One region of the Lactobacillus sp. ESL0225 genome, then DNA from elsewhere that is predicted to be linked to it. Evidence: predicted binding sites of a transcription regulator. Region 1 holds the regulator's gene; each other region holds the start of a gene.
The links. Region 1 encodes HrcA, which represses chaperone genes, less so after heat shock. Its sites were predicted from a motif close to TTAGCACTCNNNNNNNNNGAGTGCTAA; they were not measured.

Region 1 (10,081 bases):
ATTGGCAAAAGGCTTTGAATAATTACATTCATATTGCACTTTATCAAAAAATCGATAACCAAAAAGAATATGAAGGTATTTTAAAGTCATATACTAATGACGAGATAAAATTGGAAATTAAAATTAAAACAAGGCGGAAGCAGTTAACTATTCCCCGTAAACTAGTTGCAAATGTTCGATTTGCAATTGAATTTTAGAAAGGTTGATTAAAACTTATGTCTAAAGAAATGCTAGAGGCGTTTGCTACTTTAGAAGAAACAAAAGGTATTAAGCAAGAGGTAATTGTTGAAGCAATTGAAGCAGCCCTCGTTGCAGCATATAAAAAGAATTATAACCAAGCAACTAATGTTGTAGTTAAATTTGATGAACGTAAGGGCGACTTTAGGTTAATGACTGAGAAGGTTGTTGTGGAAGAAGTTCATGATGATCGACTAGAAATTAGTTTAAAAGATGCTTTAGCAATCAACCGTGCATATGAATTAGGGGATACAATTCGCTTTGAAGTTGCACCAAAGAACTTCGGTCGCATTGCAGCTCAAACAGCCAAACAAGTTATCATGCAACATTTACGTGAGGCTGAAAGAAATCAGATAATTAGTGAATATTCAAAGTACGAAGATGAATTAATTACTGGAACAGTTGAAAGACGTGATAATCGCTTTGTCTATGTTAAAATTGGTAATGTAGAAGCTGTTATGCCTCGCAATGATCAAATGCCAAATGAAATTTATAATCCTCAAGATCAAATTCGTGTACTAGTAACTCATGTTGGTTCTGATTCCAAAGGAGCTCAAATTACAGTTTCACGAACTGCACCAGATATGGTTAAAAGATTATTTGAACAGGAAGTCCCAGAAATTTTTGATGGTACGGTTGAAATCATTTCTATTGCGCGTGAAGCTGGTGATAGAACTAAAATCGCGGTAAAATCAAATGATCCTAATATTGATCCTGTTGGAACCTGTGTTGGTCAACGTGGTACACGTGTGCAAAATGTTGTTAATGAACTTGATGGTGAAAATATTGATATTGTCAATTACGAGCAAGATCCGTCAGACTTTATTGCTAATGCCCTAAATCCTGCAGAAGTTATTGCAGTTCAATTTAGCGATGAAGCAGATGAAAAAAGTGCATTGGTAATTGTACCTGATTATCAATTATCACTTGCTATTGGTAAGAAGGGGCAGAATGTTCGCTTAGCTGCACGCTTAACTGGCTATAAAATTGACATTAGACCAGAATCTGAAGTTGAGTTTGTTGATGAAGTAAATGACAATACAGAAGAAAGCACTGACTCTGTATCAAATGAGAAGCAATCAGGTACTGACCATGAAGACCAATTGAGTGATATACAAGAGACTAAGCAAAATTTAGAAATAAATGAGCATATTGATAATGAATAAGGCAAGGAGGAATTTTTTTGAAAAAAAGAAAGATTCCAATGCGAAAAGATTTATTAACTAATAGTATGCAACCTAAAAAAGAGTTAGTTCGCATTGTAATTGATAAAGAAAAAAATGTTTTTGTTGACCCAACTGGTAAAAAGCCAGGTCGTGGTGCTTATGTTTCATTAGATCCTACTAAAATTAAGTCTGCACAAGAAAAAGGCGTGTTAGATCGCAGTCTCGGAACTAAAATTTCAGCAGCATTCTATGACGAGTTATATGCTTATGTCGATCATCAAAAGGCAAGAAAAGAATTATTTGGTGATAGTTAGATTTGCAAAGTAGACAAAAAGCGTTGAATTTGCTAGGTCTTGCGGAGCGAGCTGGGAAAATAATTTCAGGTCAGGAACTTGTTCTTGTGGGGCTCAAAGCAAAGAAAATCAAAGTTGTTATTTTGGCTAATGACTGCCATGAAGGTACAAGTGAAAAGATCAATAGAATTACTACCAAAAGTGGGATAAGTATTATTTCTGCTTTTAATAGTGATGAAATTTCACATGCAATTGGCAAAAAGCGTAAAGTATTAGGTATTACTGATATTGGTTTTTATAAAGCATTAGTACAAAAGATTAATGAAGGAGTGTGATTGGATGACTAGAACAAGAATTTATGAAATTGCAAAAGAGTTAGGCATCGAGAATAAAGTTGTGGTTAATAAAGCGAAAGAACTCGGCTTCGATGTAAAGAATCATATGTCATCATTGGAAGATTCAGAAGTGAATCAGATAAAGGGTAGTTTTCAAAACCCCGCTCCCACTAAAAAGGAAGAGAAATCCGCTTTGAAAAATAGTAAAATCAAAGTTTCTGTAACTTCAATTCGTAAAAACGAAAAAAAGGTTGATGAAAAAAAGACTACCAAAAAGCGGAATACTAATCGTGTAAATGATCAGGTTCATCGTGATCAAGCAAACAAAAAGCAAAAGATCAAAACAAATCATAATGAAAAAGCGTCTAAGCCGGCAGCACAAGACTTGCTAAAGCAATTAAAGCAAAAACAGCGAGTTGAAGAAAATTCATTAAATCAGCAAACAAAACAGGTTAGTCGGCATGATTTTGAAAAGTCAAATGAAGAAAAGCCAACTAAAAAAATAGAAGAAGTGAAAAAAATAAGTTCAAATGAAAAGCAAACTGTTAAAAAAGTAGCAGTTACTCCTAAGACAGTCGGTCCTAAAATAATTAAGCCTTCGCCAGCAAGAATGAAACAAAATCAGGCGTCTTCTTCGGTTAATAAGCACCGAGTTATTGAAGATAATACCGCGATAGAGCCTGTGAAAGATGAGAATCGGCGTGGTAATGGTCATACTCGCAATTCTGGTAAGCCTGGCCGTAAGGGAAAAAGCCAAAATTACGCTGGCAATAATTTTTCAAAGCATCAAGAAAAACGCAAAAATAAGGGTAAAAAGCGGCAATTTGAACAATTACCTAAAAAACAACCAACTCAACGCAAAGAGCGCCCATTGCCAGAAACTTTAGTTTATGAAGTCGGGATGAATGCTCAAGATTTGGGTAAATTATTGCATCGTGAGCCAGCAGAAATTGTTAAAAAATTATTTATGCTTGGAGTGATGACCAATCAAAATCAATCATTAGATAAAGATGCAATTGAGTTGATTGCGGCTGAATATGGGATTAACGCTGAAGAAAAAATTCATGAAGATATTTCCGACATTGATACTCTTTATGAAAAACAAATGGAAGCTTCGCAAAATTCGAAATTACAAGTTAAACGCCCACCAGTCGTTACAATTATGGGACACGTTGATCACGGTAAGACAACTTTATTAGATCGCTTACGCCATACACAAGTTTCAGCACACGAAGCTGGTGGTATTACTCAAAAAATTGGAGCTTATCAAGTTAAAATAGATAATAAGCCAATAACGTTTTTGGATACTCCAGGTCATGCGGCATTTTCAAATATGCGTGAACGTGGTGCAGAAATAACAGATATTGTTGTTTTAGTTGTTGCAGCTGACGATGGAGTAATGCCACAAACTATTGAAGCAATTGATCATGCTAAAAGTGCAAAAGTACCAATAATTGTTGCAATTAACAAAATGGATGTGCCTGGTGCTAATCCGGAACATGTTACCGAACAATTAATGAAATATAATTTAATACCAGAAGATTATGGTGGAGATACCATTTATGTTCAAATATCTGCTAAAACTGGTGAAAATGTTGATGAGCTTTTGCAGATGATTTTACTTCAAGCTGATTTAATGGAACTAAAGGCTGATCCTAAGCAAAAGGCTATTGGTACAGTAATTGAAGCTCGGTTATCTCGGGGACGTGGTCCAGTTGCTGATTTATTAATTCAGCAAGGTACGTTGCATACTGGAGATCCGATTGTTGTGGGGAATCGTTTTGGACGCGTTCGGGTAATGACCAATGATCGTGGACGTCAAGTTGAAAAAGCTACCCCATCGATGCCAGTTGAAATTACTGGGCTAAATGATGTGCCAGAATCTGCTGATAAGATAGTTGTCTTTGATGATGAAAAGACAGCACGTAGTGTCGGCGAACAGAGGGCGCAACAAGCATTACAGCAATCCAGGGAAAATGTACAACATGTAACCCTTGATAATCTTTTCGATACAATGAAGAAAGAGAATATGAAAGAAGTTGGTGTTGTCTTAAAAGCTGATGTTCAAGGATCTGTTGAAGCTTTACAACAATCATTTGAAAAAATTGACGTTGAGGGTGTCCGGGTTAATATTATTCACGCTGGTGTTGGTGCAGTTAATGAATCCGATGTAACATTAGCTGCCGCATCGAACGCATTTATTATTGGTTTTAATGTTCGTCCGACTGTAACCGCTAAGTCGCAGGCGGAAACAGATGGCGGAGTCGACATACGTTTATATAGTGTTATTTATAAAGCAATTGATGATGTTAAAGCCGCTATGCAAGGAATGCTTGAGCCAACATATGAAGATAAAGTTGTCGGGAATTTGACCGTGCGTGAAACATGGAAAGTTTCTAAAGTCGGCACTATTGCTGGAGCTTTTGTTGATTCAGGCTATATCTCACGTGATGCGGATGTTAATTTGATTCGTAATGGTGTTGTAATCTATACTGGTAAAGTTGGTTCATTAAAACGGTTTAAAGATGATACCAAAATTGTTAAGCAGGGCTTTGACTGTGGTTTAACAATCGAAGGTTATAATGACATTAAAATTGGCGATGAGCTGGAAGCAGTTGAACAACAGGAAGTTAAGCCACAAAAATAGTGTGATTAGGAGCAAAGTATGAAACATAGAATTGGTCGTGTTGAAGGCGAAATTCTGCGTGAATTAACTAAAATTTTACGAAAAGATATTCGTGATGCACGTGTTAAAGATGTAACGATTACAGCAGTTGAATGTACCAATGATTTGTCTTATGCTACTGTTTATTACAGCATTCTTTCTGAAAATCCAAAAAAGGAAGAAGAAACGGCTATTGGTTTGGAAAAAGCTAAGGGAATGATGCGTCATCTCTTAGGACAAATTTTAACTGTTTATAAAGTTCCAGAATTAATTTTTAAACGGGATAATTCAGTTAAATATGGTAGTAAGATTGATCGTTTAATTGCAGAAGTAAAAAAGCAAGATGCAGATCGCAATAATTAAGAAAAGCGCTGGTTAGCGCTTTTTTAGTAGGTAGGGAAATGATTAACGGAATATTAGTAATTGATAAAGAAAAGGGTATGACGAGTGCAGATGTTGTTTACCATTTGCGTAAAGTACTGCATATTAAAAAAATTGGCCATGCGGGAACTTTAGACCCTGATGTAACTGGAGTTTTACCGATTGCAATTGGACAAGCAACAAAATTGATTGAATTAATGCATCAAAAAAATAAAAAATATTGTGGTGCAGGCCTGTTAGGTTATGCCACGGATAGTTATGACACATCTGGTAAAGTGCTCGAAACTAAACGTTTAACAACGAAAATTAGTAAAGATACTCTGCAAACAAGGATGCAAGAGTTTATTGGAAAAATAGAACAGGTTCCACCAATTTACTCAGCTGTACGTTTAAATGGCAGGCACCTCTATGAATATGCACGCGAAGGTATTGCGGTTGAACGACCAAAGCGATCAGTTAAAATTTTTGCATACAACGCGGTTGATGAGCCTCAATTTGACTTAGAAAAGGGACAGGAAACTTTTAATTTTGAAATTGAATGTAGTAAAGGCACATATGTGCGTTCACTTGTCAATGACCTAGGCGAAAATATAGGTGTTCCGGCAGTAATGCAAACCTTACGAAGGACAGCAAGCTCAGGCTTTAATCTCAGTCAAGCTGTTAAACTAGATGAAATTATTAGCAATCCAGCTATAGCTGAAAAAGCAATACAACCAATCGAAGTATTTTTCAAAGATTATCAGACAATTGACTTGAACGAAAATCAATGGCTAAAGGTAAAAAATGGGGCAGCAATTGCTTTGAAAACGAATGCAAAAAAAGTTGCATTAAGGTACAATAATAAAGTTAAGGCGATTTATCAAGCCAGAGGTACAATGTACCGTCCTGAATTAATGCTTTTGCAAAATAATTAGATGAAATGAAGGTTCAACAGTGCAAATTATTCATTTATCTTATCCAGTTAAAAAGAATATTGTCCCGGGTAAAATTGTATTGGCTCTCGGCTTTTTTGATGGTGTTCATCGTGGACATCAGCAGTTAATAAAGGTCGCAAAGAACACTGCCAATAGTAAGGGCTTACCCTTAGTGCTAATGACATTTGATCGGCATCCTAAGGAGGTCTATCAAAACCAAGTAGTGAGTTATATTGATACCCTAGATGAAAAGATATATAAAATGCGGCAGCTTGGAGTAGATTATTTGTTGGTGATGCATTTTAATGAGCAATTTAGCAAAGTAAGTGCTCAAGAATTTGTAGATAATATTATTGTTAAACTTAATACTGAGACTGTTGTTGCTGGTTTTGATTATACCTATGGACCTAAAAATATTGCCAATATGCAGAATTTACCTAAATTTGCGCAAAACAGATTTGAGATTATTACAGTTCCGGAACAAACATACAATGACCAAAAAATTGGCTCAACAGAGATTAAAAGAGCTATTAAAAATGGAAAAATGGACTTAGTTAAAGACTTACTTGGCACACCTTATGTCATGTCCGGTTATATTGGGCACGGACTGCGTAATGGTCACAAGTTGGGCTTTCCAACTGCTAATTTAGTTTGGGATGAGAATAAGGTGATTCCTAAAGTTGGCGTTTATGCTACGAGGACAATGATTAATGGTAAGTGGTATGAATCAATGACTAGTGTAGGCTATAATGTAACAATTAACAGTGCCCAAAAAATATATATTGAATCTAACTTATTTGGTTTTAGTGAAGAGGCTTATGACCAAAAGATAATAATTAAGTGGTATAAGTATACACGCGGAGAAATAAAGTTTGCTAATTTAAATCAACTAAAAGAGCAAATGAAACAGGATAAATTAAAGATTACAGACTATTTTGAGCAGTACAGATAAGTTAAAATTGTTGCAAAAATTTATTTCAAAATAATTAGCACTCAGCTTGACATTCTGCTAAATACTAGTATCATAATAATTGTTAGCACAAAGCAAATAAGAGTGCTAAAAGTGAGGGCGATATTTATGTTGACCGAACGTCAAGAATTAATTTTAAAAACAATTATTAATAATTTTACACAGACACATGATCCTGTCGGTTCAAAAACTGTAATGAACCAACTGCCAATTAAAGTTTCCAGTGCAACTATTCGTAATGAAATGGCTCTTTTAGAAGACAAGGGCTTAATTGAAAAAACTCATTTATCTAGTGGCCGTTTACCATCAACTGATGGCTATCGGTACTATTTAGATAATTTAGTTGAGCCATTACGTTTGCCAGCATCAGTATATGATAGAATTATGCTACAATTTAGCCAGCCATTTCATCAAGTTAATGAAATTGTTCAAGAGGCGGCCAAAATTTTATCTGATTTGACTAATTATACTGCTTTTGCTGAAGGACCAGAGAGTAATTCTTTAACTATTACTGGTTTTCGAATTGTTCCATTAGTGAATAGGCAAGTTATGGCTATTTTGGTTACCAGTGATGGGAATGTTCACAGTCAAGTTTATCGTTTACCCTATAATATTGGTGGCGATGAAGTTGAAAAAGCTGTGCGAATGCTAAACAATGAATTGGTAGGTAAGACTTTAAACGAAATAAACCCGAGTTCATTGAGTCAAGATTTAAGTGAAAAATTTGGTCTTCATCATATCACTGAATTAATTGAATTGGTTGAAGATGTGGTTAAAGAGGCTACTAGTGAGCAAATGTATGTTGACGGGCAGCTAAATCTTTTAAATAACAGTTCACTAAGCGATGCTTCAAGTTTGAAATCGCTCTATGAATTACTGGGTCATGAAGATTTAGTTTCGAATTTAATGACTAATGTAATGAACTCAAGTGATAGTCACTCACCCATAAGAGTTAGTTTAGGTTCGGAATTATCTAATGATTTATTGAAGGATTATAGTCTTCTTACTGCAGAGTACAGTGTAGGGTCATATGGTAAAGGTATTATTGCTTTACTTGGTCCTAATAATATGCCGTATTCGCAAGTGATTGGCCTACTAGAATATTTTAGAAATGAATTAGCTAAAAAGCTACTGGAATATTATGGCAGATTTAAATAAAGGAGGTTAACTGTGAGTAAAGAAAAACAGACTAATGAAAAAGATTTTATAGAAAATCAACCGGCAACGGATGAAACGAAAGATTTTGAAGCTCAAGTAGATGATCAACAAGCATCTGAATCTGAAAAAGATAAAATCAAATCAGAGTTAACTAGGGTGCAGGAACAAAATAAAGATTTAGAAGATAAATATTTACGTAGTCAAGCAGAAATGCAAAATATGCAAAATCGTTATAATAATGAACGTGCACAATTGATTAAGTATGAATCTCAGTCTTTAGCTAAAGACATTTTACCGGCAATGGATAATTTAGAAAGAGCTTTAGCAATTGAAGTAGATGATGAAGCTTCAAAGCAGCTTAAAAAGGGTGTTCAAATGACTCTTGACTCCTTAATTAAGGCGATGAAAGATCATGGAATTAGTGAAATCGATGCTGAAGGTGTAGAATTTGATCCAAACTTACATCAGGCAGTTCAAACGGTTGCTGCTGAAAATAATGAGCAGAAGAATTATATCGTTCAGGTTTTACAAAAGGGTTATTTATATAAGGATCGCACATTAAGACCAGCAATGGTTGTTGTTGCACAATAATTGAAAGGAAGTTTTATTAATGTCAAAAGTTATCGGTATTGATCTTGGAACAACTAACTCTGCAGTTGCAGTTCTTGAAGGTAAGGAACCAAAAATTATTACTAATCCAGAAGGTAACAGAACTACTCCTTCAGTAGTTGCCTTTAAGGATGGTGAAATTCAAGTTGGTGAAGTAGCTAAACGGCAAGCAATTACTAATCCTAATACTATTTCTTCAATTAAGCGTCACATTGGTGAGGCTGGTTATAAAGTCAAAATTGGGGATAAGGCCTATACACCACAAGAAATTTCTGCAATGATTTTACAATATATTAAGAAATTTTCAGAAGACTATTTAGGTGAGAAGGTTACTGAAGCAGTTATTACGGTTCCAGCTTACTTTAATGATGCTCAACGTCAAGCTACTAAAGATGCTGGTAAAATTGCTGGTTTAGAAGTAAAACGGATTATTAACGAACCAACTGCTTCATCACTTGCTTATGGTTTGGATAAAGATGCTGAAGATGAAAAAGTTTTAGTATATGACCTTGGTGGTGGAACTTTCGATGTTTCTGTTTTGCAACTAGGTGATGGTGTCTTTCAGGTATTATCCACTAATGGTGATACACGTCTTGGTGGTGATGACTTTGATAATAAGATCATTGACTGGCTTGTTAAAGGCTTTAAAGATGAAAATGGTGTGGACTTATCAACTGATAAGATGGCACTACAGAGATTAAAAGATGCTGCTGAAAAAGCTAAGAAAGATCTATCTGGCGTATCTTCAACTCACATTTCACTTCCATTTATTTCTGCTGGTGAAGCCGGTCCATTACACTTAGAAGCTGATTTGACTCGTGCTAAGTTTGATGAATTAACGGCTGATCTTGTTGATCGAACTAAGATTCCATTTGATAATGCACTAAAAGATGCAGACTTAACTGTTAATGATATTGATAAGGTTATTTTAAATGGTGGATCGACTAGAATTCCAGCGGTTCAAGAAGCAGTTAAGAAGTGGTCTGGAAAAGAACCTGACCACTCAATCAATCCTGATGAAGCTGTTGCCTTAGGTGCTGCTATTCAAGGTGGTGTTATTTCAGGTGATGTTAAGGATGTCGTTTTACTCGATGTTACTCCACTTTCACTTGGTATTGAAACCATGGGTGGTGTCTTCACTAAATTAATTGAAAAGAATACCACAATTCCAACGTCTAAGAGTCAAATCTTTTCAACTGCTGCTGATAATCAACCTGCTGTTGATGTCCACGTTTTGCAAGGTGAACGTCCAATGGCTGCTGATGATAAGACCTTGGGTCGTTTTGAACTGACTGATATTCCTGCCGCACCTCGTGGTGTTCCACAAATTCAAGTAACCTTTGATATCGATAA
Region 2 (10,081 bases), on a different contig from region 1:
TAACATATAATTTATTCCCACTAACTGACATTCCCTCAATTTCGCGTCCAGTATCGAATGAGTAAGTTTGCTTTAAAGTACCATCACGACCGAGTTTAAAAATTAAATCATTAAAAGCTAAATAGAAATTTTTGTGTTTAGGATCATAAGTAAGGCCTTGGCAGGGGGCATTGTTATTAACAAAACTACCACTAGTCTTACCCACTAATTTAGGATACCAATTATCACCACTGCGTGTTAATTGCCAAAATTCATAGCAATTATTTTTAGTATCACGGTAAACGGTGTACATCTCATAATCAGACATCATTACTCCATTTTGGAAATAACGCGGATTAGTTTGATCACCAACCCAGGTTTTAATTGTCCAAATTTTATTGATTTGTAAGTCACTTTTACGTATTTGAATTAATTCTTCTGAATCAGGTCGTCCATCACGAATCGTATTTATATTATTTAAAACATAAATATATTTATCACTAGCCCCCATGGCTTGACCATGCCCAATTGGAATATATGGACTAACCTTAATATGTTTGACATAATTGTTAAAAGCTTTTTGGGACATATCAAGTAAGTGTTGCGCATTATAAGGACTCTTTAAATTATTTAAGTCATAACCAACAATATGGCCATTATTTAAGTTTGTATGACTTAAAAGACTAGTATAAGCCCAACCTTGTGAAACAGTTAATCCTTCTGGAATATGCCCTACACGGTTAATATTATCATCACTTGGATCTTTAACACTTAACAAAACAGGTTGATAAAAGCGCGTTCTAAGTGTTAAGTCGCCACTAGTTAATTCGCGCGAATCATTTTCGGGGCTATATTCATTAGGGCTGATGTAGTTAACAGAAGAACCATAATGTGTTTTCCAAGTTTTATAGTCATTAGTCCCTTCCTGGGCCGGAAAAGAATTGACTACTTCAGCGTCAGCAATACCTTCTGTAGTACTCTTTCTGACGGTAACTTTTACGGTCGCAGAAGTATCACCGTAAGTATATTTAACTTTATAAGTTTTAGGAGTAGCGCAATCAATACTATCTCTTGAAACCTGAACTTGTTCATTATCGATTACTGTACCCATGCCGTTAGTTACGTATGAGATTGCATCTTTAGGGAAAAAGCTATAATACTCATTACGTACCAGACTTACAGTCTTGGGTACGGCAATTTGATTACGGGCAAAGAATTTTTCATTAACATAGCCTACTTCACGACCGTTTACATATATACGCCAGTAGCGATTTTTCTTAGTTTCAATTAATTGATCTGATTGAATATGGCTATAACGATAGTTAATTCCATCAGCGATTTTTTTGCTAACTTTACCATCAACTACATCTTGCCATACCGCATAATTCTTAGTACCGGCAACTTTAGTCATCATTGAAAAACCTGTAATCGTTTGCTTAGGTTTAGTTTTTCTTTGGACTGCTGACTGATTATCATCAGTCTTATCCTTGTCAGAGCTATCAGTCTTATCCCTGTCTCGACTGTTTGAATCATCACTATCAGATTTAGTATCATCAACTGACTTACTAGCATCATCTTGCTCTTGATCTTGCCTTTGTGCTTGCGAATCACTTGCATCTGCCGCTAGAACTGAAACAGTTGCTAATTGACTTGAAACAGCAAAATTTGACAATAATAGTGTAATCGCAGCTAATTTTTTAAAAAGCTTCAAAATAGTTCCTCCAAAATTTTAAATTCACTTTATATTATAATATAAAAATAACATTACAGAGAATACAAATTTGATACACTTTCATTGACAGCACTTAATGTAAGTGATTTAATTAGCACTGTACTATTTAGAGTGCTAATATTTTTAATTTAAACTAGGAGGTAGAAAAGATGCTAGTACCTACAGTTATCGAACAAACTGCACGTGGTGAACGTGCTTATGACATCTATTCACGCTTATTAAAGGACCGCATTATTATGCTTAGCGGTGAAATTAATGACGACATGGCTAATACAATAATCGCACAATTATTGTTTCTTGACGCCCAAGACAATACTAAAGACATTTCTCTTTATATTAATTCTCCTGGTGGTGTAATCACCTCCGGCTTGGCAATTATGGACACCATGAATTTCATTAAATCTGATGTTTCCACTATTGCAATTGGTATGGCTGCTTCAATGGCCTCCATCCTTTTAACCAGTGGAGCTAAGGGAAAGCGGTTTGCTTTGCCAAATTCAACAGTCTTGATTCATCAACCTTTAGGTGGAGCTCAAGGACAGCAAACTGATATTCAAATTGCAGCCAATGAAATTTTGAAGAGTCGCGAGAAGATTAACAAGATTTTACATGAAACTACTGGGCAACCACTTGAGAAAATTCAAAAAGATACTGAACGTGATAATTATCTAACAGCTGAAGAAGCTAAAGATTATGGCCTAATTGACGAAATTATGGTCAATCAAAAACAAGATTAGTAATAAAAAAAGCTCCCCTTTTACTGGGAGCTTTTTTTATTACTAATCTTGCAGACTTTGCGCCAAATCATGCAATTTTTTTAAGCGGTGATTGGCACCTGATTTAGAAATTGGTCCATCTGGTATTTGCTGGGCTAGCTCCTTTAAAGACAATTCCGGATTAGCTAACCTAAGCCGGGCAATCGTCTGTAATTTTTCTGGAATATTTTCTAAACCAATTTTACGTTCAATTAATTCAATGTCTTCGACTTGCTTAGCCGCCGCAGTAGCTGTCTTTTTTAAGTTAGCCGTATCACAATTAACTAACCGATTAACTGAATTACGCATATCCCGCATAATACGTAAATCTTCAAACGATAACATTGCGTTAAAAGCCCCAACGATATGCAAAAAATCGCCAATTTTCTCTGCTTCTTTTAAGTAAACAATAAAACCACGCCGCCGTTTAGTCGTCTTAGCATTAAGATGAAAATAGTGATTCATTAATTCCAACAAGTCATTATTATGATCCTCATAAGCTGAATAAATTTCTAAATGATATCTACTAGTTTCAGGATTATTCACACTACCACTAGCCAAAAAAGCCCCCCGTAAATAAGACATAGCACCTTCACGGGAAGAGGTAATTCGGGGAGGAACTCGCGTAATTATCCCTAAATCAGCAGCTAAGATTTCTAGATTAGTTAGAATTTCATGAACATGATTTTGCAAACGAACTAAGTATTGATTATTTTTTTTCAATTTCATTTTACGTGAAACAATCAAAAGTGGTTCTACTTTATAAGCCGTTTTTATCAAGGAAAAAATTCGGCGGGCAATTGCTGGATTTTCAGTAGTAATATCAAGACTATACCGGTGATCATGAAAATTCAAAACACCATTCATACGTAAAAAAGCAGCCAGCTCCGCCTTAGCATGTTCTGGATGAATTGTTAATGAAGTTAATTCTTTCTTCACCTTGCTTGCATAGCTTGCCATTATTTAACTATTCCTTTCTACGAGACATTGCAGCAAAAGCCAAATTAATAATCTCCTTAGCTACTTTTTGTCCATCATGAAAAACTAACCCACTACGTTGATCAATAAAATCATCAGTAATTACGCGGCTACCTTGCGCACGTAAACCAGCAAAATCGTTTTTAACTGGTTCAATATACGCATCATAATCTTTAGGATTAAATTTAGACATATCAATTTTGGCCCCATTAACCAAGGTAGTGTTAATATAATGCCCTCCTAAGTGCTTATTAATTACTGAAACATGCTCGCAATCAGAAAAATGGTCTGTTTCACCTAGCTGAGTCATAATATTGCATATATAAATAACTTCAGCTTCAGTTTGACGCACTGCTTCGCCCAAGTTAGGGATCATTAAATTAGGTAAAATCGAAGTGAATAAACTACCCGGTCCTAATACTACTGCATCAGCCTGCATAATAGCATCCAGTACAGGTGGCACTGCCTCAGGTTCGGCCGCCAAATTAGTATTAGTTACCCACACTCGTTTAATTCTCTTATCTTGATTAGTAATTTCTTTTTCACCAGCTTGAATTGTGCCATCAATAAATTCTGCATTTAAAGTTAACGGTTCATTAGAAGCTGGAAAAACATGACCATCAACCCGCATCATTCTGGAAAGGGATTGAACGGCATCAAAAATATTACCATGCATTTCGTTTAAAGCGGCAATAATTAAATTACCAATTGCATGACCAGAAAAGAAAGAATCAGATGAATCAAAGCGATATTGAAAAATATCCTTTTCTTCTTGCGATATTTCACTCAAAGAAACTAAAACATTCCGAATATCACCTGGTGGAACAACATTAATAAAATTACGAATTGAGCCTGATGAACCGCCATCATCAGATACGGTAACAATAGCGGTAATTTCGGCATTTTGATCTTTTAAAGCATTTAAAACCACGGGTAGGCCGGTGCCACCACCAATCACCACAACTTGTGGTCGTCTACTTTTAGTTATCCGAACTACTTTTGCATCTTCATACTTCATACTTTACCTTTTTCTAATATAACGACTAATTTCACGATGGGTAAGATCAACTGTATAATTATTGGCTAAATCATGAGCCAGTTGCTTAGCAATTGCAACACTACGATGTTGACCACCAGTACAGCCAATAGCAATTGTCAGCTTAGCCTTACCTTCCTTAATGTAACTTGGTAAGGTACACTCAATTAGGTTAAGCAGTTTATGATAAAAAACTTGCGTTTCTTCTTTATTCATTACATAATCAAAAACTCGTCTATCAAGACCCGTAAATGGTCTAAGTTCAGGCAAATAAAAAGGATTCGGCAAAAAACGAACATCCATTACAATATCTGCATCGATGGGGAGACCATATTTAAAGCCAAATGACATTACTTCAACTGAAAATGGCTGTTTTGCTTGATCACTAAACTCATTAAGCAATTTTTGCTTTAGCTGTTGCGGAGACAAATCTGAAGTATCAATTATATAATTAGCGCGGTTTTTAATGCCTGTTAGTATCTGACGTTCTTCTAAAATACCATCAAGCAAACGTCCGCTTTTACCTAATGGTGGAATTCTCCTAGTCTCCTTGTAGCGGGCAACTAAAGTGTCATCAGCCGCTTCCAAAAAAACAATGATTGAACGAACACTACCATTATCTTCTAATGAATTTACTTCATTGAGCAAATCTTTATAAAAATTTTTAACGCGTAAATCTACAACGACTGCCACTTTAGTAAAATCATCTGAATTAACAATCAGTTCCCAAAAGCTAGGTAAAAGCGTCGGTGGTAAATTATCAACAACAAAATACCCCATATCTTCTAAGGCATGTGATGCTACAGTTTTACCGGCACCACTCATTCCCGTTACAATCAGTAACTGCTTTTTTTCATCAGCCATTTCATAAGTCTCCTATCATCTAAATTATAGCACACACAGTTTTCATATTTTTTTATAAAAAAAAAGTTCTCAAACGAACTTTTCATCTATAACAATTAACGATTTCCAAATGCTGCTACAATCTCACTTACTCCAAAAATTAATAACCAGAATGAAACTAGCCAAATTAGAGTTAATGCCGATAATGCTGGGTTAAACATCATCCCAATGGCGATAAATAAGCTTAAAACACTCAAAATCATATTAATCCAAAAGTAAGGACCTAATGTACTTTTTAGATGCCAGCTAAAGCTAATACCTGATACGGAATCAAATAAAAACCAAAAAGCAAATAAATAAGCAATAGTCAGTCCTGCGGCATCATACGAATAGAGAAATAAAATACCAATTATAATATCAATAACTCCAGAAACAATTGCTAGCCAACTAAAGGAAATAAAATAACGTAAATGACTATAAACTGCTAACCAAACAAAACCTTGAACAATCGACAAGATAGCAAAAAGTAATACAAAAGCATGCAAAGCTCGGCCAGGATGAAGTATCAAGAATAGCCCAGCAACAACCATTAGTACACCAGCTATTAAAGCAGCCCAGTTAAAGCCATGCTTTTCCCTATAAGTAGAAAAATTATCCATCTCTTTTCCCCCTTGAAGAGTATTCTACACTGTATTAAAAATAATTACTATTTGTTTGCTTTTTTGTTAGCGCTTTCTGTTAAAATTTTGTCACGCTCCAGCACTGGTTTAAGGTATTGTCCGGTATAGCTTTCTTTAACTTGAACAAGTTTTTCTGGAGTTCCAGTCGCAATAATTGTGCCACCTCTTTCTCCTCCTTCAGGTCCTAAATCAATCAACCAATCTGCACTTTTAATAACATCTAAATTATGTTCAATAATTAAAACAGTATTTCCTTGATCTACTAACCTTTGGAGCACCTCAAGTAAACGCTTAATATCATCCGTATGTAACCCAGTGGTTGGCTCATCTAAGATATAAAAGTTTTTACCAGTTGAAAGTTTTTGTAGTTCAGCCGCTAACTTCATCCGTTGAGCTTCACCACCAGATAATGTAGTAGCAGACTGACCTAATTTAACATAACCCAAGCCCACATCAACAATTGTTTGTAGCTTGCGCGCAATCTTAGGAATGTTTTTAAAAAAGTCACACGCATCAACAATTGTCATGTCTAACACCTGTGCAATGTTTTTATTACGGTAAGTTACCTCAAGTGTTTCTGAATTATAACGATTGCCATGACAAATTTCACACGGTACATAAACGTCCGGTAAAAAGTTCATTTCAATCTTAATAATTCCATCCCCATGACACGCTTCACAACGTCCACCTTTGACATTAAATGAAAATCTTGCTTTAGTGTAGCCTCGTAACTTGGCTTCATTAGTCTGCGCAAAAAGCGAGCGAATATCATCAAAAACGCTAGTATAAGTTGCCGGGTTACTTCTTGGAGTTCGCCCAATTGGACTTTGATCAATATCAATAACTTTCTCAATATTCTTATACCCGCTAATGCTCTGATATTTACCAGGTTTAGTTTGATTGCGATTTAACTTTTGCGCTAATACCCTTTTCAAAATCATATTAATCAAAGTTGACTTTCCTGAACCGGAAACCCCAGTTACTACTATTAACTTACCTAGCGGGAAGTCTACCTTTATATTTTTAAGATTGTTTTCCGCTGCTCCAGTTATAGTTATCTTTTTGCCATTACCCTTACGCCTTGTTAAAGGAACCGGTACAAATTTTTTACCAGCTAGATATTGGCCGGTTAGTGATTTGGTATTTTTTTCAACTTCTTTTGGTGTGCCAGCAGCCATAATTTTACCACCAAAACTACCAGCACCTGGTCCCATATCAATTAAATAATCTGCCTGGCGCATAGTTTCATCATCATGTTCAACCACAATTAGGGAGTTCCCCAAATCACGCATTCTTTTTAGGGCAGCAATCAAGCGATCATTATCACGTTGATGCAGACCAATCGAGGGTTCATCTAAGACATACATTACACCTGATAAATTAGACCCAATTTGGGTAGCTAATCTTATACGTTGCGCTTCACCACCAGATAAAGTATTAGCAGTTCGTGATAAAGTCAGATAATCAAGGCCCACGCTATCTAGGAAAGTTAAGCGATCACGCACTTCTTTTAAAATTGGATTAGCAATAACTTCTTCTTGCTCACTAAGCTGAATATGATTAAAAAATTCTATGGCTTTACTAATCGCTAAATTTGATGTTTCCGCAATATCTTTACCCATTATTTTAACAGCTAAAGCTTTGCGATTTAACCGCTTGCCATGACAGGTTGAGCAAGTTAATTCTGCCATATACTTGGCCATCACATCACGCATAAATTTAGACATAGGATGCAAATAACGCTTTTCCACATTCTCCATTACGCCCTCAAAAGGAGCAGTTGTATCATTAACACCAAAATCACCAGTCACATGAAATTTTATTTTTTTAGTTGAACCATGCAAAATTATTTCTTTTTGTCTTTTGGTTAATTTTCCAAAGGGCTTATCTAGCGGTATCTTTAAGGCAGCGCAAGCTTGAGTTAGCATTTCACTGTAGTATTTAGAATTTTTCCATGGTGCAATTGCCCCTGCTGCCAAGGTTTTACTTTGATCCGGAATAACTAATTCTTCATCTACCGCTAATTTTATGCCTAAACCGTCACAATCTGGACAAGCACCAAAAGGAGCATTAAACGAAAAAAGTCGTGGTTCCATTTCGCCAACTGTAAAGCCACATTTCGGACAAGCGTAGTATTCTGAAAAGTTGAGCATCTCACTATTAATCACGTCCACATTCATATATCCATCAGACAAGCGCAACGCTGCTTCTACTGAGTCAAATAAACGCGAGCGAATACCATCTTTAATAACTAAGCGATCAACTACAATATCAATAGTATGCCTTTTATTTTTATCAAGCGTAAAATCATCACCGATTTCATGCATCTCACCATCAACAATTACACGGACATAACCTGCACGTTGAACACGCTTAAAGACCTCTTGGTGGGCACCGCGCTTAGCTCGAATAACCGGGGCTAGCAATTGAATTCGACTCCGATCAGGTAATTCTAAAATACGGTCAACCATTTGTTCGGCTGATTGCCGTTCAATTGGGGTTTGATCATTGGGACAAATTGGATGACCAACTCGTGCCCATAATAATCGCAGATAATCATTAATCTCAGTCACTGTACCAACAGTTGAACGTGGATTATGCGATGTGGTTTTTTGATCAATCGAAATTGCGGGATTTAAGCCATCAATTGCATCAACGTCAGGCTTATCCATTTGTCCTAAAAACTGTCTTGCATAACTTGAAAGTGATTGGACATAACGTCTTCGTCCCTCAGCATATAGGGTATCAAAAGCTAATGAACTTTTACCTGAACCAGATAAACCAGTTATTACAACTAATTTGTCCTTAGGAATTGTTAAGCTAATATTTTTTAAATTATGTTCTCGTGCACCACGAATAACAATTTGATTATTTGCCATTTATTTTATTTCCTTTTTTGATACTTGGTTTTCTAGTAGAACTCTCCAATTCCATTATTGCATCACGCAAAGTGGCTGCTCCTTCAAAATCCAATTTTTTAGCAGCTTGCTGCATTTGCTGACGCAAGTCTTTAATCATTGTTTTCTTTTGTTTAGCATTCAATTCGTCAAAATTTAAATCAGCAAAGCTTTCATTTTGTTCTTCATCAACTGCTTTAGTTGCCGAAATAACTGCTCTAATTGGTTTAATAATTGTCTGCGGTTTAAGTTGATGTTCTTCGTTAAATTTAATTTGTAAGTCACGTCTACGCTTAGTTGACTCAATTGCTTGGCGCATTGAGTCAGTAATCGTATCCGCATACAAAATAACTTCACCATTTGCATTACGTGAAGCTCGCCCCATTGTTTGAACTAAGGGACGATAAGCCCGCAAAAAGCCTTCTTTGTCAGCATCTAGAATAGCCACTAGGGAAACTTCTGGTACATCAATTCCCTCACGCAACAAATTAATCCCAATTAAAACATCATACTTACCTTCTCGTAAATCATGCAAAATTTGCATCCGTTCTAGTGTTTTAACATCTGAATGTAAATATTGCACTTTAATTCCAATATCTTTTAAATAATCCGTTAAATCTTCAGCCATTTTTTTGGTTAAGGTTGTTACAAAAACACGTTCGTTATGGTCAATGCGTTGATTGATTTCTCCAACTAAATCATCAATTTGACCTGCAACTGGTCGAACATCAATTTTAGGATCAAGCAACCCTGTCGGCCGAATTATCTGCTCCACCTTGTGATCTGTCCGCGCTAACTCATAATCACCTGGAGTAGCTGAAACATATAAAATTTGATTAACATGCTGCTCAAATTCTGCTATTTTTAGTGGCCGGTTATCAAGGGCTGAGGGTAAACGAAAGCCATAATCAATCAGGGTCTTTTTTCGGTTACGGTCACCATTATACATGGCCCGAATTTCAGGCATTGTAGCATGCGACTCATCAATCAAAATTAAAAAATCATCTGGAAAGAAATCTAACAGTGTATAGGGCGGTTCACCTTCTTTTCGCCCTTCCATATGCCGCGAATAATTTTCAATCCCGTTAGTATAGCCTACTTCACCCATCATTTCGAGATCGAAAGTTGTCCGCTGTTTAATCCGTTCCGCTTCTAATAGTTTACCTTGTCCCTCAAATTCT
Region 3 (10,081 bases), on a different contig from region 1:
AATATAATTCACAAGAACGGGCACCAGAATTAGTTAAGATGATGAAAGAAGGAGCAGTAATTGCTGAGATTAGCGATGCCGGTATGCCAGTCATTTCTGATCCAGGTTATATTTTGGTACAGCATTGCATTGAAAATGATATTGCAGTAATCCCTTTGCCTGGGGCATCAGCTTTTACAACAGCTCTAATTGCATCTGGCTTTGATGCACAGCCATTTACATATTATGGCTTTTTGCCACGGAAATTAGGTGAGCAACAGCCATTTTTTAACCAAATGAATGCTGCACATGTAACTTCAATTTTTTATGAAGCACCGCATCGTTTATCTAAAACACTAGCTAATATGAAGACTGTTATTTCACCTGAGCGTAAAATTGTCGTTGCACGTGAATTAACTAAAATTCATGAAGAATTTATACGTGGTACACTTGAAGAAGTGACCAATTATTTTAAGCAGAATACTCCTCGAGGAGAATTTGTGATTTTGATATCGCCAAATTCTGACCAGCCCCAATCATTAACATGGCCTGAGTTAATTGAATTAGTAGATAGACAAGTTAGTCAAGGTGAAAGCAAAAAATCAGCTATTAAGCAAGTTGCAACCACAAATAATGTATCTAAAAACGAATTATATGAGCGTTACCATCAAGAAAAATTATAGGTAGATCAAATGAGATATAGTGAAAAACATCAAGTAGAATTTTATGAATGTGATGAAAATGAAAATTTAAAATTACCGGCAATGATTGATTTAATGATGAGTGTTTCCGAACATCAGTTAAGTAGTGGAATTGCAAGTACTAATGCCTTAGCTAAAAAGGGACTTGGCTGGGTGGTAACGCAATATCATATCGAAATTAATCGCTTACCCAAACCAAACGAAGAAATTATTGTCTCGACTGAACCGGTAGGCTATAACCGCTTTTTAGAATATCGAAATTATCTTTTCAGTGATCAAAAAGGAAATGAACTAATTAATGTAGAAAGTGAATGGGTTTTGTTTGATTTACAAAAGCGTAAATTAGTTTCGACTGATCAAGAAATGATGGCCGAAATTGGTATTCCTTTTTTGAAAAAATTGCCACGTTTTCCCCGATTAAGAGTTCAAGCAAAGTATGACAAAAAGCGGCAGTATCGGGTGTGCTATGATGATTTAGATACTAATCATCATATGACCAATGGGCACTATTTTAATTGGTTTATTGATATGTTTGATCGGGAATTTTTAAAGCAGCATGTAGCGAAAGTAATTGACATTAAGTTTAATTTAGAAGTCCGTTATGGTGATCTACCATATTCATGTATAACTACTGTTGATCATGAAACAGAGATTAAGTCATATCATGCAATTAGTGATCAAGATCGAAATGACAAATCAGTTTGTGAAATATTATGGCGCAAGTTATAATATAATTTATGCTTTTTTATAAAAAACTAAATTAAATATGGAAAGAAAGTGCTGTGAATGCCAATAAAAAAAATGCTAGAGATCGAATTGCGCGATTTGATTTTGTTGGGCATTATAGTTGCAATGAAAATTATTCTTGAGCGCTTTACTATTGGAACTAGCTTAGCTCATATTGGACTAGGTTTTATCGGTAGTGTCTTATTAGGTTATATGTTTGGTCCAGTTTGGGGTGCTGCTGGAGGTGGAATTGCTGATTTGGTTTCTTCAGCATTATTTGGCAATCAAGGGGGCTTTTTTATTGGCTTTACACTAAGTGCAATGGTAGGTCCATTTATTTATGGTTTATTCTTTTATCAAAAGCCAGTAAAAATATGGCGAATTGTGGTTGCAGTATTATTAGTTTCAATTATTGTAAACGTTGGTATGAATACCTTATGGCTTCATCTTCTCTATAATGTAGACTATAAGGCAGCATTAGTTCAGCGAGCACCAATGGAAATAATAGTTCCCTGGGTTCAAATGATAGTGGTTTACTTTGTTTTAATGGCAATTTCACGCATCAAGATTAATCGATAATTTGAAAAAGGTAAAGTAGTTAAAAATGAAAATTTTAAGTGTGTCAACCGCAACTAATAATTTAAGTGTAGCCTTAAATCAAGATGATACAATTGTAGTTGAAAAAAATGAAATTGATGAGCGCAATCATAGTGAACATCTTGATCCATTGATTAAAGATATTTTAGAGTCTAATCACTTGGAACTTAAAGATATTGATCGTTTCGCAGTAGCGCTTGGACCAGGATCATATACGGGATTACGTATTGGCGTAACTACAGTAAAAATGTTCGCCAGTATTTTACAAAAAGAAGTGGTTGGAGTTTCAACTCTACAGGCATTAGCGGCAAGTTGTAACGCAACCCAAACTCTTATTGTTGCTGGTCTTGATGCGCGCAATGACAATTTCTTTGCTGGTGCGTATGTAAATGCAGATAAGCAGTTGACTAATGTAATTGTTGATGGTCATTATCATATTGATATATTACTAACGAAAATTAAAAATTATTTTGTCGATCATAAACTTAAGCAAGTTATTTTTGTGGGTACAGGTTTTGAAAAACAGGCAGAATTAATTAAAAACATTGATGTACCATACAGTTACGGCTCAATGCAACAAAATCAAATTCATGCGGGTCTTATTGGGCGATTAGCAAATTCTGAAAAAACAGTCAAGCCAGATAAATTATTACCTAATTATCTGCGCCGAACGCAAGCAGAAGTAGACTGGCACAAAAAGACGGGGCAAGATTTCGGCCCAGATAGTAAGTATGTGGAAGAAGTTTAGCCAAGCATTCTATTCAGAGCACGGACTTGCTTTTAAGGCGTTTACCTTTAAAATGAACAACCATTGTTTAAAAATAGTGCCAGCTCAACTAAGTGACCTTTCTAAGATACTTTTACTGGAAAGCAGGGTTTATCAAGGCTACTTACCATGGAATAGCACAATTTTTCAAGCTGAATTGTGTAAAAATGACTCGCTCTATTTGCTGGTTTACAAGGAAACAGCGTTAATTGCTTTAGCTGGAATAAGGCTACAAGGTAAGGAAGCGCATATTACTAATTTAGCAGTCGATCCAGCATGGCAAAATCATGGTTTGGGCACATATCTAATCCAACTTTTATCTAAATTTGCTAAAAAGCAGCAATGTTACTTGATTAGTTTAGAAGTTAGGGCAGACAATGAAAGGGCACGTCTGCTTTATGAAAGTTTAGGCTTTCGAGTTAGATTTGTACACGCGAATTATTATCAAGATGTTCAGCAAGATGGTCTGGGCATGATTTTGGAATTAAGGCATTAACAAAGGGAAGGATTTAAATTTGGATAGAAAAAAAGAAGTCCGTATTTTAGCTTATGAAAGTTCCTGTGATGAAACTTCAACTGCAGTAGTTAAAAATGGTTGTGAAGTAGAAAGTATGGTGGTGGCTACTCAAATTAAAAGCCATCAACGCTTTGGTGGCGTTGTTCCTGAAGTTGCTAGTCGACACCATATTGAAGTGATTAGTCAAATCACCACAAAGGCCTTAGAAGAGGCAAAGGTTACTTGGAAGAATATTGATGCGATTGCTGTAACTTATGGACCAGGCTTAGTTGGTGCACTTTTAATTGGCGTCAGTGCTGCCAAGGCAGCTTCAATGGCAACTGGTATCCCTTTGATTGGCGTTGATCATATTATGGGTCATATCATGGCTGCGCAATTAACTGCTAAAATTGATTATCCTGCACTTGCTTTACAAGTTTCTGGTGGACATACTGAAATTGTTTTGTTGAAGGACGCAACCCATTTTGAAATTGTTGGTGATACGCGCGATGATGCTGTAGGCGAAGCATATGATAAAATTGGTCGAGTGCTGGGTGTTAATTATCCCGCCGGTAAGACGATTGATGAGTGGGCGCATCGGGGACAAGATACATTTAACTTTCCGCGAGCTATGATGGAAGATGACAATTACGACTTTTCTTTTTCTGGTCTGAAAAGTGCCTTTATCAATACCTGTCACCATGCAGATCAGCTTCATCAGAGCTTGAATAAGTATGATTTAGCGGCTAGTTTTCAAGCAGCAGTAGTTGATGTCTTAGCCAAAAAAACAGTACGCGCAATTAAGCAATATCATCCTAAAACTTTCATTATGGGCGGTGGAGTTGCAGCTAATCGAGGTTTACGTGATCGGATGAAGATAGAAATTAAGCAACTTCCTTCAAACTTTGACTTGAAAGTTATTCTTCCAGAATTAAAATTGTGTGGTGATAATGCAGCCATGATTGGTGCAGCTGCCTATAACTTATATAACGAAGGAAAGTTTGCTGATTTAGCGCTGAATGCCGATCCTTCACTTGAATTACCTTATGCTGATTAGATTTTGAATTAAAAAAGTTGACCTCTTTATTAAAGAAGTCAACTTTTTTAATATTCACGATAAAAGGCTACTAATGATCCTTGATCGCAGGACATAAAACCACATTTTTGATAAAAGGAACGAGTGTTAGGTTCATCAAGGGTTAATAATAATTTTTGTCTTACATTTTTGTATTTTTTTAAGACTAGTGTTACTAGATGAGAACCGATTCCTTTATGCTGATATTTAGGTTGAATTAATAAATCTTGAATATAAATAATCGAAATACCATCACCGACAACTCGAATTAAGCCAACTAATTGTTGATTATCAAAGGCTGCAATAACATCTAGGGAATTTTCAAGAGCAATTTTTAAAGAGGGCATGTCTACAGTGTATGAAGTCCAACCGACACTTTCATATAAAGATTTTAATGCTGCTAAACTTATATTTTTAGTTACTTGATACTCCATTGACGCTCCTTTCTAATGTTAAAGTTAATATTAAATTAAATTTATTATTAACTTTAAAAATTTTCAAGCTCAATCATGATCTTTTCCCATTTCTCATTCGTTTTAGTTAGTTCAGTTTGAATTGCTGCTAAGTCTTCTTGTAAAGGTCCAAGTTTGCTAAAGTCAGTTGCAATTAGCGGATCAGCCATTTCGCTCTGAATTGTTTTCTGTTGTCTTTCTAAATTATCAATTTCAACTTCAATTTCTTCAACCTGTCGCTGTAGTTTACGCTTTTGTGAGTCTTTTACTTTTTGCTCCTGGTAAGATAATTTAGTGGCTTTTTGTGCGTCTTCATTGTCTAGCTTAGGCACAATTTTGGTGGTGTTAAGTTGCTTATTTTTTTTATCTAAATAATAAGTGTAATCTCCTTCATAGACTGTTGCCTGTTGAGGATTAACTTCAACAATCTTATTGGCTAATTGATTAATAAAGTAGCGGTCGTGTGAGACAAATAGTAAGGTACCATCGAACTTTTGTAAAGCTTGCTCAAGCACTTCTTTGGCTTCCAAATCTAAATGATTAGTTGGCTCATCCATCAATAAGAAATTACTATGTTCTAAGGACAAAACGGTTAGCGTTAATCTTGCTTTTTGTCCACCAGAAAGTTGTCCGACCGTTTTATCAATATCTTTTGCTGTAAACAAAAAACTAGCCAAAACAGCACGGATATCACGTTCAGGCATAGTTTGGTGGCAATCCCAAATAGTATCCAGCACAGTTTTACTAGAATCCAGCAATTGTAATTCCTGATCATAATAACCAATATCAAGCGATGCTCCGTATTTAATGGAACCCGTCTTAGGTCGCAATTTCTTCATAATAGTTTTTAGTAAAGTAGATTTACCTATGCCATTAGGTCCAATAACAGCAATGCGATCGCCTTTATTAACTTGCAGATTAATATTATTAACCATGACCTTATTAGGGTAACCAATTGATAAATCATGCAAGATTAACACCTCTTTACCAGAGGGACGATCACTTTTGAAATTAATTTTGACCTTGTTTTTATGCTTTGGTGGAGTAATGCGCTCGATTTTTTCGAGTTGTTTACGTCTACTTTGGGCTCTTTTAGTAGTTGTGGCGCGAACAAGATTTTTTTGGATAAATTCTTCATCTTTTTTAATTTTTTCTTGCTGCTTTTCGTAAGCCTCTTCTTGCTGACAATCCCTTAATTGACGCTGTTTTACGTAATCGGAGTAATTACCTTTGAAGGCTGTTAATTGGCCAAATTGTAATTCAAAGATTTGGTTGGCCAAATGGTCTAAGAAGTACTGATCATGTGAAACTACTAAAATTGCTCCATTGTAACCTTTAAGGAATGCTTCTAGCCAATCTAACGTATTTAAATCTAAATAGTTAGTTGGCTCATCAAGTAGAAGTAGGGGGGGCTTATGTAAAAGTAGTTTGACTAAGGCTAAGCGGGTCTTTTCTCCACCAGATAGGTTGCTGATAGTTTTAGACCAAGTTTCTTCTGGGAAATTAAAGCCATGTAAAATACTTTTAATATCAGCTTGATAGCTGTAGCCACCTTTTTGCTCAAAATCAAATTGTAATTGATCATATTTTTTTAAAAGTTGACTATCTTGAGGATGTTCAGCTATTTTTTGTTGCATTACTTGCATTTGTTTATTCATTTCGATTAAAGAAGAGAAAACACCGAGTAATTCGTCCCAAATGGTTTTATTTTCATTTAAAGCTTTTTCTTGAGCGATGTAGCCCACTTCAATTGCTTTATTAACAATAAACTCACCGTGTGTAGCTTCTTCTTCACCTGTCATAATTTTTAAAAGAGTAGTTTTACCTACCCCATTTGAGCCCACTAAGCCAATTCTTGCATTTGAATTGATTGAAAAATTGACATTTTTAAATAGTGTAGTAGCTCCAAATTGTTTTTCTAAATCGTGTCCTTGTGCAATTATCATATTTTTCACCTAAAAACTATTTTAGCATATGAAGCGAGTTAAAAGTGACTATGGTCTGTTTCAAAATATAGCAAGATAAATTAATAGTTGATTTTTGAGGCATTGAAAATAATTAGATAAGTAGTGTTTGTTGTGTTAAAATCTAAAAGATTGTGAAAAATATTTGCAACTAACACTAGTTTATAGGTAAAATAATAAATAATTGATGAGTAATTCACAAATGAAATTTGCTAGCATAATTAAGTTGGAGGCTTTGTAATAAATGGAAAAAATAAAAATTCCCACGGCGACAGCAAAAAGACTGCCGCTTTATTATCGATACTTAATCATCTTGAATGAAGCTGGCAAAGAGAAAGTTTCCTCAACTGAATTATCTGAAGCTGTTCAAGTTGATAGTGCATCAATTAGGCGCGATTTTTCGTACTTTGGTGCATTAGGTAAGCGTGGGTATGGATATGATGTAAAAAGCTTACTGACTTTTTTTAAAAAAATATTGAATCAAGATACTTTAACCAATGTGGCTTTGGTAGGAGTTGGTAATTTGGGACATGCTTTGCTTAATTATAATTTTAAGCGAAGTAATAATATTCGAATTTCTTGTGCTTTTGATATAGATCAAAAAATAACAGGCAAAATTTTAAGCGGCGTTCCTGTATATGATATGAGTGAGCTTAAAAAGCAACTGAGTGACCAACAGATAACAATTGCGATTTTAACAGTTCCTTCTAATACAGCTCAAAAAACAGCAGATGAAATGGTTGAAGCAGGTATTAAAGGAATTATGAACTTTACGCCGATCAGACTCTCAGCTCCGAGCGGAATACGAATACAAAATGTTGATTTAGCTACTGAATTGCAAACATTAATTTATTTTTTAGAAAGTGATAAGAAGTAGCCCGCATAAATATTAGGTAGACTTAGTGATTAAAACAAATTAGCACTTTAATTGAAAAAGTGCTAATTTTTTCTTGCATTTTAAACAAAAAGGGGTTATTATCATAATTATAAGTTAGCACTTAGCTAATTTGAGTGCTAATGACTAAAATTAAAGATATTAAATTGAATTTAGGAGGGACAAACGTGTTACAACCAATAGGTGATCGCGTGATCGTAAAAGTTAAAGAAGAAGAAGAAAAAACTGTAGGCGGAATCGTCCTTGCTTCTAATGCTAAACAAAAGCCAACTGAAGGTGAAGTTGTTGCTGTAGGTGCAGGCAGCTATGCTGAAAATGGTAGTAAAATTCCAATGACTGTTGCAGAGGGTGATATTGTGCTCTACGATAAGTACTCAGGCACTGACGTTAATTACGAAGGTGAAAAATACTTAGTCCTTCATGAAAAAGATATTTTGGCAGTTGTTAAGTAATTAAGGAGTAAGAAAAATGGCAAAAGATATTAAATTTTCTGAAGATGCAAGACGTTCTCTATTAAAGGGTGTCGATAAATTAGCTGATACAGTTAAGGCAACAATTGGTCCTAAAGGAAGAAACGTTGTTTTAGAACAATCTTATGGTAATCCTGATATTACTAATGATGGTGTGACCATTGCTAAAGCAATTGAATTAAAAGATCATTATGAAAATATGGGTGCTAAGCTTGTTGCTGAAGCTGCTCAAAAGACTAATGATATTGCTGGTGATGGAACCACAACTGCTGTTGTTTTAACGCAAGCTATTATTCGCGAAGGGATGAAGAATGTTACTGCTGGTGCTAATCCAGTTGGTGTTCGTCGCGGAATTGAAAAGGCTACGAAAGCTGTTGTTGATGAATTACATAAAATTAGTCATACAGTTTCTTCTAAAGAGCAAATTGCTCAAGTTGCTGCTGTTTCATCCGCTTCAAAAGAAGTTGGTGATTTGATTGCTGATGCAATGGAAAAAGTAGGCAATGACGGAGTTATTACCATTGAAGATTCACGTGGTATTGAAACTGAGCTTTCTGTGGTCGAAGGAATGCAATTTGACCGTGGTTACTTGTCACAATACATGGTTACTGACAATGATAAGATGGAAGCTGATTTAGACAACCCATACATTTTAATTACTGACAAAAAGATTTCGAATATTCAAGATGTTTTGCCACTATTACAAGAAATTGTACAACAAGGTAAGTCTTTATTAATTATCGCTGATGATGTTTCAGGTGAAGCTTTACCAACTTTGGTCTTGAATAAGATTCGTGGTACTTTCAATGTCGTTGCTGTTAAGGCACCAGGCTTTGGTGATCGTCGTAAAGAACAATTGCAAGATATTGCGGCTTTAACAGGTGGTACAGTGATTACTGAAGACCTTGGTCTTGAATTAAAAGATACTACACTTGATCAATTAGGCCAAGCACGGCGTATCACAATTACTAAGGACTCAACCACTATTGTTGATGGTGCTGGTTCAGAAGATGCTATTAAGGATCGTGAAGATTCTATTAGAAAACAAATCGCTGAGACTACTTCTGACTTTGATAAACAAAAGTTGCAAGAACGTTTAGCTAAATTAACTGGTGGTGTAGCTGTTATTCATGTTGGTGCTGCTACTGAAACTGAATTAAAAGAGCGTCGCTACCGGATTGAAGATGCGTTAAATTCAACTCGGGCAGCTGTAGATGAAGGCTATGTTGCCGGTGGTGGTACTGCTTTAGTAGATGTTAAGAGTGCTGTTAAGGATTTGAAGGGTGACAGTGTTGATGAACAAACTGGAATTAACATTGTTTTGCGGGCATTGACTGCTCCAGTTCGTCAAATTGCTGAAAATGCCGGTGAAGATGGCTCAGTTATTTTGAATAAACTTGAGAGTCAAGAATTAGAAATTGGCTACAATGCAGCCGATGGCAACTGGGAGAATATGGTTGAATCTGGAATCATTGACCCAACTAAGGTAACTCGTACTGCTTTGCAAAATGCTGCTTCAATTGCTGCTTTATTATTAACAACTGAAGCAGTTGTAGCAGAAATACCTGAAGATAAGCCAGAAGTTGATCCAAATGCTGCTGCTGGTGCACCAGGCATGATGTAATTTTATAACCGATATTTAGAAAGGAACTGTTGGTCGGAACAGTTCCTTTTTGTTATTAGCTAATTATTTTTTACCTTTGACATCAGTTATCCTATGCTCTAATTCGACCGTACAACTTGTCTAGGTAAAGCGATTCAATGTGATCAAAACAGATTGTGTAGGTTCAAGGAAGTGAAATTGACATACATTTATAATGATAAAAGGAAAATGGATAAATGGTTTTGGCGTAGCTTCTAGTTTGCGTTTGCAATTAGGACCAAAGTTAGCAGTTGCGATTTTTATGCTGTTTAAGCCTTATTGTGTTACTGCTAAAAATGTGACTGGCGTTTATTATGA

Region 2: a site for HrcA is predicted at 1,803-1,829, ahead of clpP (ATP-dependent Clp endopeptidase proteolytic subunit ClpP). Genes of this name have one in related genera too.
Region 3: a site for HrcA is predicted at 7,748-7,774, ahead of groES (co-chaperone GroES). Genes of this name have one in related genera too.

What each region holds. Positions count from the first base shown of each region.
Region 1 covers NZ_REHK01000007.1:334,012-344,092, reverse strand. The annotation lists gene rimP (ribosome maturation factor RimP) at 1-197, shown strand, start outside; gene nusA (transcription termination factor NusA) at 216-1,403, shown strand; gene rnpM (RNase P modulator RnpM) at 1,421-1,717, shown strand; gene F5ESL0225_RS04700 (ribosomal L7Ae/L30e/S12e/Gadd45 family protein) at 1,720-2,031, shown strand; gene infB (translation initiation factor IF-2) at 2,036-4,678, shown strand; gene F5ESL0225_RS04690 (ribosome-binding factor A) at 4,697-5,059, shown strand; gene truB (tRNA pseudouridine(55) synthase TruB) at 5,098-5,991, shown strand; gene ribF (riboflavin biosynthesis protein RibF) at 6,011-6,943, shown strand; gene hrcA (heat-inducible transcriptional repressor HrcA) at 7,070-8,119, shown strand; gene grpE (nucleotide exchange factor GrpE) at 8,132-8,710, shown strand; gene dnaK (molecular chaperone DnaK) at 8,730-10,081, shown strand, end outside.
Region 2 covers NZ_REHK01000006.1:166,812-176,892, reverse strand. The annotation lists gene F5ESL0225_RS02525 (SH3-like domain-containing protein) at 1-1,690, opposite strand, end outside; gene clpP (ATP-dependent Clp endopeptidase proteolytic subunit ClpP) at 1,861-2,448, shown strand; gene whiA (DNA-binding protein WhiA) at 2,491-3,426, opposite strand; gene yvcK (gluconeogenesis factor YvcK family protein) at 3,434-4,462, opposite strand; gene rapZ (RNase adapter RapZ) at 4,466-5,344, opposite strand; gene F5ESL0225_RS02500 (HdeD family acid-resistance protein) at 5,440-5,982, opposite strand; gene uvrA (excinuclease ABC subunit UvrA) at 6,030-8,882, opposite strand; gene uvrB (excinuclease ABC subunit UvrB) at 8,872-10,081, opposite strand, start outside.
Region 3 covers NZ_REHK01000009.1:15,123-25,203, reverse strand. The annotation lists gene rsmI (16S rRNA (cytidine(1402)-2'-O)-methyltransferase) at 1-662, shown strand, start outside; gene F5ESL0225_RS05875 (acyl-[acyl-carrier-protein] thioesterase) at 672-1,409, shown strand; gene F5ESL0225_RS05870 (folate family ECF transporter S component) at 1,467-1,985, shown strand; gene tsaB (tRNA (adenosine(37)-N6)-threonylcarbamoyltransferase complex dimerization subunit type 1 TsaB) at 2,011-2,751, shown strand; gene rimI (ribosomal protein S18-alanine N-acetyltransferase) at 2,804-3,265, shown strand; gene tsaD (tRNA (adenosine(37)-N6)-threonylcarbamoyltransferase complex transferase subunit TsaD) at 3,285-4,322, shown strand; gene F5ESL0225_RS05850 (GNAT family N-acetyltransferase) at 4,370-4,774, opposite strand; gene F5ESL0225_RS05845 (ABC-F family ATP-binding cassette domain-containing protein) at 4,828-6,738, opposite strand; gene F5ESL0225_RS05840 (redox-sensing transcriptional repressor Rex) at 7,001-7,633, shown strand; gene groES (co-chaperone GroES) at 7,819-8,103, shown strand; gene groL (chaperonin GroEL) at 8,120-9,745, shown strand; gene F5ESL0225_RS08360 (hypothetical protein) at 9,939-10,081, shown strand, end outside.